DNA from 2 places in the Pseudoxanthomonas sp. F11 genome. Region 1 is predicted to be linked to the other one. Evidence: predicted binding sites of a transcription regulator. Region 1 holds the regulator's gene; the other holds the start of a gene.
What was found. Region 1 encodes FliA, which starts transcription of late flagellar genes. Its sites were predicted from a motif close to TAAAGTTTNNCNNNCNNNGGCCGATAA; they were not measured.
Positions count from the first base shown of each region.

Region 2: the regulator FliA is predicted to act here: its motif matches at 1,616-1,642, upstream of V8246_RS14735 (methyl-accepting chemotaxis protein).

Region 1 is NZ_JBANLZ010000006.1:181,025-184,425, reverse strand. It holds gene V8246_RS16905 (protein phosphatase CheZ) at 1-577, opposite strand, end outside; gene cheY (chemotaxis response regulator CheY) at 577-957, opposite strand; gene V8246_RS16895 (RNA polymerase sigma factor FliA) at 1,153-1,905, opposite strand; partial or broken gene V8246_RS16890 (MinD/ParA family protein) at 1,902-2,714, opposite strand; gene flhF (flagellar biosynthesis protein FlhF) at 2,770-3,401, opposite strand, start outside.
Region 2 is NZ_JBANLZ010000004.1:406,298-409,698, reverse strand. It holds gene cheD (chemoreceptor glutamine deamidase CheD) at 1-317, shown strand, start outside; gene V8246_RS14740 (chemotaxis response regulator protein-glutamate methylesterase) at 314-1,384, shown strand; gene V8246_RS14735 (methyl-accepting chemotaxis protein) at 1,672-2,862, shown strand; gene V8246_RS14730 (histidine kinase) at 2,907-3,401, shown strand, end outside.

The DNA of each region.
Region 1 (3,401 bases):
GCGAGAAGGCATTGCGGTCAAGACCAGCAACGGCCGGGCCGGCGAGTTCTGAACCCTTGTCGCTGTTTTTTTCCGGCGGCGGCAGGCCCAGCGCGCCAAAGCCTTCATGCACGCGCCGCACGATGCCGGCCACCCGGCGGATGATCTGGCCGGTGAGGTCCTGGTAGCTCTGCGCCAGCGCCATCTCGGACAGGCCCTTGCCGATGCGGTCCACCAACGCAGCCTGTTCGGGCGACAGATCGGTGCCCTTCAATTGCGTGGCGTAGCCGCGGCACTGTTCGGCCAGATCCAGCGTCGTGTGGCTGGCCTGTTCGGTCATCTCGACCACGTGGTCCAGGCGCGCGCAGGCGTCGTCGAGCTCGCCGGCACCGGTGGGGGGCAGTTCGCCCAGGGTCTGCGCCAGTTCGCGCGCCAGTCGCCCCAGGCCCTGCATCATGGGCTGGGTGCGCCAGGCCGCGATCGCGTCCAGTTCCTGGCGCCAGCCGGCTTCGTCGCCCTGTTCCAGGGCGTCGAGCGCGTGCTGCAGCTTCTCCACCAGGGCGGCGCGGGCGGTACCCACATCGGCGACGGCATTCATCAGGCGGCCGCTCCCAGACGCTCGAAGATCTTGCCCAGCTTCTCTTCCAGCGTCTGCGCGGTGAAGGGCTTGATGATGTAGCCGTTCACGCCGTTCTGCGCGGCTTCGATGATCTGCTCGCGCTTGGCTTCGGCGGTGACCATCAGCACCGGCAGGGTCTTGAAGCGGTCGTCGGCGCGAATGGCCTTCAGCAGTTCGATGCCGGTCATGCCCGGCATGTTCCAGTCGGTGACCACGAAATCGAAGCTGCCCTGCGCCAGCGCGGTCAGCGCGGTGCTGCCGTCGTCGGCCTCGGCGGTGTTCGTATAGCCCAGGTCGTTGAGCAGGTTCTTGATGATGCGGCGCATGGTGGAGAAATCGTCCACGATCAGGATGCGCATGTTCTTGTTGGTCACGGGTGCTCCGGTGCTGCGTGGACGGTGGGTCTGGTGGCGATATCGGCCGGGGTAGGGAAAGGTTTAGGGAGCCAGCGACGTCGCCTTTGTAGGAGCGCCCTCGGGCCCGATGCTTTTCCCAGGAATTCGAGCAAGAGCATCGCGCCCGGGGGCGCTCCTACAGGTATGCATCGTCCGGGGTCACTCGTCGTCGCCCAGCCCCGCGTCCGCCTTCTCGAACACCTGCAGGCGGCCGCGCAGGCGCACCATGGCCTGGCCGTGGATCTGGCAGACGCGCGATTCGCTGACGCCGAGCACCGCACCGATCTCCTTCAGGTTGAGCTCCTGCTCGTAGTACATCGACAGCACCAGTTGTTCGCGCTCGGGCAACTGGCCGATCGCCTTGACCAGCTGCTGGCGGAACTCGCTGCGTTCCAGGTGCTGCTGCGGCGACGGACCGCCGGTGCGCGCGGTGTTGGGTTCGCCATGGTCGTCGATGTGCGATTCCAGGCTCAGCACCTGGCCGCGCGCCGCGTCCTCCATCAGGCGCAGGTATTCGGGCAGCGGCATGTCCATGGCGCTGGCCACTTCGGTGGCGATGGCGGCACGGCCGGTGCGCTGCTCGATCTCGCGCACGGTGGCGGCGGCCTGGCGGGCGCGGCGGTGCACCGAGCGCGGGACCCAGTCGCCGCGGCGGATCTCGTCGATCATCGAGCCGCGGATGCGGATGGATGCGTAGGTCTCGAACGAGGCTCCCTGTTCGGCGTCGTAGCTGCGCGAGGCTTCCAGCAGGCCGATCATGCCGGCCTGGATCAGATCGTCGATCTCCACGCTGGCCGGCAGGCGGGCAGCCAGATGGTGGGCGATGCGGCGCACCAGGTCGGCATGCTGGGCGATGACGTCGTTGGCGGCGGTGCGCTGCACCGCGCGGTACTGGGCGGCGGCGGTGTTCATGCGGCCACCCCGCGCTGGATCAGGCGTTCCACGAAGAACTCCACGTTGCCGCGGGCGCCGACCGGGGGTTGCCAGCGCGCCGTGGTGCGGGCGATCTCGGCGATCGCGCGCGCCGACGGGCTGCCCGGATAGGCCTTCACCACCGCCTGCTGGCGCTGCACGGCGCGGCGCAGCCAGTCGTCCTGCGGCACGGCGCCCAGGTAGTGCAGGGCCACGTCGCCGAGGAAGCGTTCGCAGACACGCGCGAGCTTCTCGTACAGTTTCCGGCCTTCGTTGGGGTCGCGCACCATGTTGGCGATCACGTGCACGCGGTCCAGCCCGCGTTCGCGCGCCAGCACCTTGATCAGGGCGTAGGCGTCGGTGATCGAGGCCGGCTCGTCGCAGACCACCACCACGGTGTCCTGCGCGGCCTGGCAGAAGGTCAGCACGCTGTCGGTGATGCCGGCGGCGGTATCGACCACCATCACGTCGAGCGCGCGCTGCAGTTCGGAGAACACATGGACCAGGCCCACGTGTTCGGCGGGCGTCAGTTCGGCCATGTGGCGGAAACCCGACGACGCCGGCACCACCATCAGGCCCTCGGGGCCCTCCAGCAGCACGTCTTCCAGCTGGCAGCGGCCGGCGACCAGGTCGGCCAGGGTGAACTTCGGCGACAGGCCCAGCAGCACGTCCACGTTGGCCAGGCCCAGGTCGGCGTCCATCAGCAGCGTGCGCTTGCCCATTTCGGCCAGGGACACGGCCAGGTTCACGGATACGTTGGTCTTGCCCACGCCGCCCTTGCCGCCGGTCACGGCGATGACGCGCACCGGATGGAAGGCGCCGGGCAGGGGAGGCGTGCTGCGGGGGTTGGTCTGCAGCAGGGGGTCAGGCGACATGGGTGGCCTCGGTCGAGCAGGGTTCGTCGGCTTCGCGGCGCAGCTGGTCCAGCCGCAGCACGAGGTGGGCGCTGTTGGCGCGATGGAGGTCGTCGGGCACGCGCTGGCCGTCGGTCACCCAGGCCATCGGTAGCTGGTGGTCCACGACCACTGACAGCGCACTGCCCAGGCGACCGGTTTCGTCCAGCTTGGTCAGCACCACGCCCTGCGGCTGCACGGTGTTGAAGCGGCGGACGACTTCGTCCAGGTCGGCGAAATGGGAATTGGCCGGCAGGCAGAGCAGGGTCTGCACCTGGCCGGACGCCCGCAGCCAGTTGAGCTGGCCCACCAGGTTGCGGTCGCGCTGGCCCAGGCCGGCGGTGTCGATCAGCACCAGCTTGTAGTCGCGCAGGCGTTCCAGCACCAACGCCAGACCCTGTGCGCTGTCGGCCTCGTGCACGGCGATGCCCAGTTGGCGGCCGTAGCCGTGCAGCTGCTCGCGGCCACCGATGCGCACGGTGTCGGTGGTCACCAGGGCCACATCGCGCGCGTTGTGGCGCTGGGCGAAGCAGGCCGCCAGCTTGGCGATGGTGGTGGTCTTGCCGGCCCCCGTGGGGCCGACCAGGGCGACCACGCCGCCGG
Region 2 (3,401 bases), on a different contig from region 1:
AGCGCGGTGCGGCACGCAACCGGCTGGAAGCCAAGGTGTTCGGCGGCGCCAACGTGCTGAAGGGGTTCACCAGCAATCCGGTAGGCACGCGCAACGCAGAATTCGTGCGCCGCTATCTGGATGCCGAGCGCATCCCGGTGATGGCCGAAGACCTGCGCGGCATCCATCCGCGCAAGGTCTGGTACTTCCCGCAGACCGGGCGCGCCGTCGTCCAGCGCCTGCCGCACGCGCACGATGCCGAAGTGCTGGCCGCCGAGTCCGCTGCCCGCGCCCGCCTGTCCAAGGCCCCGGTCACCGGGGGCGTGGAGCTGTTCTGATGAGTACGACCCCTTGCCGCGTGCTGATCGTCGACGACTCGGCGGTGGTACGCCAGATCCTGACCGAGATCCTGTCGCGCGACCCCGCCATCGAGGTCGTCGGTTCCGCCGCCGACCCGCTGCTGGCGCGCGACAAGATCAAGCGCCTGAACCCGGACGTGATGACGCTGGACGTGGAAATGCCGCGCATGGACGGGCTGGCCTTCCTGGAAAACGTCATGCGCCTGCGGCCGATGCCGGTGGTGATGATCTCCTCGCTGACCGAGCGCGGCGCCGATACCACGCTGCAGGCGCTGGCGTTGGGCGCGGTGGATTTCGTCTCCAAGCCCAAGCTGGACGTCGCCAGCGGCCTGCAGGCCTACGCCGACGAGATCATCGCCAAGGTCAAGGCCGCCGCGAAGGCGCGCGTGCGCCCGCTGGCCCGCACCAGCGCGCCGCGCACTGGGCTGGACACCGCGCTGCCGGCGCCGCCGGCGCTGCGCTTCCGCACCACCGACCGTCTGATCGCCATCGGCGCTTCCGCCGGCGGCACCGAGGCCCTGCGCGTGGTGCTGGAGCAGATGCCGGCCGACGCGCCCGCCATCGTCCTGACCCAGCACATCCCGGCCGGTTTCAGCCGCGCCTTCGCCGAACGCCTGGACCGCCATTCGGCCATGGCCGTGCGCGAGGCGACCGATGGCGAAGCCATCCTGCCCGGCCACGCCTACCTTCCCCCCGGCGGCCAGCACATGCGCGTGATACGCGACGGCGCCCGCTGGCGCTGCCGCATCGACGACGGCCCGGCGGTGAACCGCCACAAGCCGGCCGTGGACGTACTGTTCCGTTCCGTCGCCCAGAGCGCGGGCGGCAACGCGGTCGGCGCCATCCTGACCGGCATGGGCGACGACGGCGCCCGCGGCCTGCTGGAGATGAGCCAGGCCGGCGCGCCCACCCTGGTGCAGGACGAAGCCACCAGCGTGGTCTGGGGCATGCCCGGCGCGGCCATGCGGCTGGGCGCGGCCAAGGAAACCGTACCGCTGGAACGCATCGCGCAGCGGCTGCTGGACCTGGCGGCGGCGATCGCCTGAGTCTCCGGAATCCCCACTGCGGGCCTGCTGCAGGAGCGACGTGAGTCGCGACCGCACGGTCGAAGCTGCCCTGGCTCGCGATTCAGGCAAGGAGCCTTACCGGGCAAGAATCCCTGTCCATCTGCATTCAGGATTTTCGCAGGCCGCGGTCGCGACTCACGTCGCTCCGACAGAAAGCAGCAACGACGGTCACAGATCATCCGTTCGCGCGAAACCATGGGATTTCCCGCCTAAAGAGCCGTTCCGCACGGCCGATACTCCACAGTGAGCTTCATCAGAGAGCACCCATGTACTCGCGCATCCTGGTTCGTCTGGCGGCACCCCTCATCCTGACCCTGCTGTTCCCGCTGTCGGTCGGTCTCGACTGGCCCAACGCCCTGCAGTGGGCCCTGCTGACATCGCTGACCCTGGCCTGGCTGATCTTCGCCTGGCTGTCGGTCGTCAACTCGCACCAGATCTCGCCGGAGCATGCCAGCGTCGTGCGCGAACAGGATGCGCTGCTGAGCGAGCTGCGCCGCTTCGTCAACAACGAGATCGAAGGCTCGCGCCACGAGATCGACCGCGCCCGCGAACTGATCCGCGAGGCCGTCGGCAGCCTCGGGGGCAGCTTCGACGCGATGAACCGCAAGTCGCGCGAACAGAGCGCGGCCATCGCCCGCATCATCGACCGCAACGGCGACGGGGACCGCGCAGGCGTGGACGTGGCGCGTTTCGCCCAGAACGCCAGCCAGCGCATGGAGCAACTGGTGGAAGCGCTGGAGCAGGTGGCCGGCCAGAGCGGCACCACCGTGCACCACATCGATGATATGGCCCAGCACCTGGACGGCATCTTCTCGTTGCTGGAGGACGTGAAGTCGATCGCCGACCAGACCAACCTGCTGGCGCTGAACGCCGCCATCGAAGCGGCCCGCGCCGGCGAGGCCGGCCGCGGCTTCGCCGTCGTCGCCGACGAGGTGCGCAACCTGTCCGAGCGTTCCACCGCCTTCAACGAACAGATCCGCAAGCTGGCGCACAGCTCGAAGGAATCCATCGCCAAGGTGCGCGACACCGTGTCCCACATGGCCTCGCGCGACCTGGACCGCTCCCGCGAGGCGCGTGCCGAAGCCGCCGGCATGCTGAGCCAGGTCGCAGCCATCAACGCCTCGCTGGGCGATGGCATGCGCGAGGTCTCGATGTGCGGCCACGCCATCGACGCCAGCGTGGCCGATGCGGTCCGTTCGCTGCAGTTCGAAGACATCGCCACCCAGTCGCTGGGCAGTGCGGTGACGCACCTGGAGCGCCTGGCCACCATCAATAAGGAAGCCGTCGCCCTGCAGGAACTGCTGCACCGCTCCGGCGGCGCGACGGACAACGAGCTGCTCAGCGCGCTGCGCCTGATCGGCAACCGCCTGCGCGACCAGCGCACGGAATGGGAGCGGCCGCCGCACAAGCCGGTGGCGCAGCAGAACATGGGCGCCGGCACGGTGGAGCTGTTCTGAGCCTGTCGTCCATTTCCGGCTGAGACCACCACGGGGCGATCGCGATGCGGTCGCCCCTTGGCGTTTTCACCGCTCGCCACGTGGTCGACCGCGAGGCGCGGCTGGCATACTGCCGCGACCGCCCTGCGCACCGGCCGACGCCCATGCCGTCCACTTCCACGCTGCTGCTCCAGCTGTTCCGCCTGCAGGAGGAGGAACGCGCGCGGGTGGGACGCGCCCTGCACAACCAGGTGGGACAGGCCCTGTCGGCCATCCGGATGGGCGCGCACCTGGTGCAGTCGGAAGACGACGCCTACCTGCGTGCGGAGGACCTGCACGACATCATTCGGACCAGCGACGAAACGGTGGCGATCCTGCGCGACCTGCACGCGCTCCTGCACCCGCCTCAGCTGGACGCCATCGGCCTGGACGCGGCGCTGCGCGCCGAGGTCGAGCGCCACTTTGCGCCGGGCACGCTTTCGGCTTCGCTGCAGCCGCTGCCCCGCGCACCGCGCGCAGACCTCGCACTCGTGGCCTTCCGCATCGGCCAGGCCCTCCTC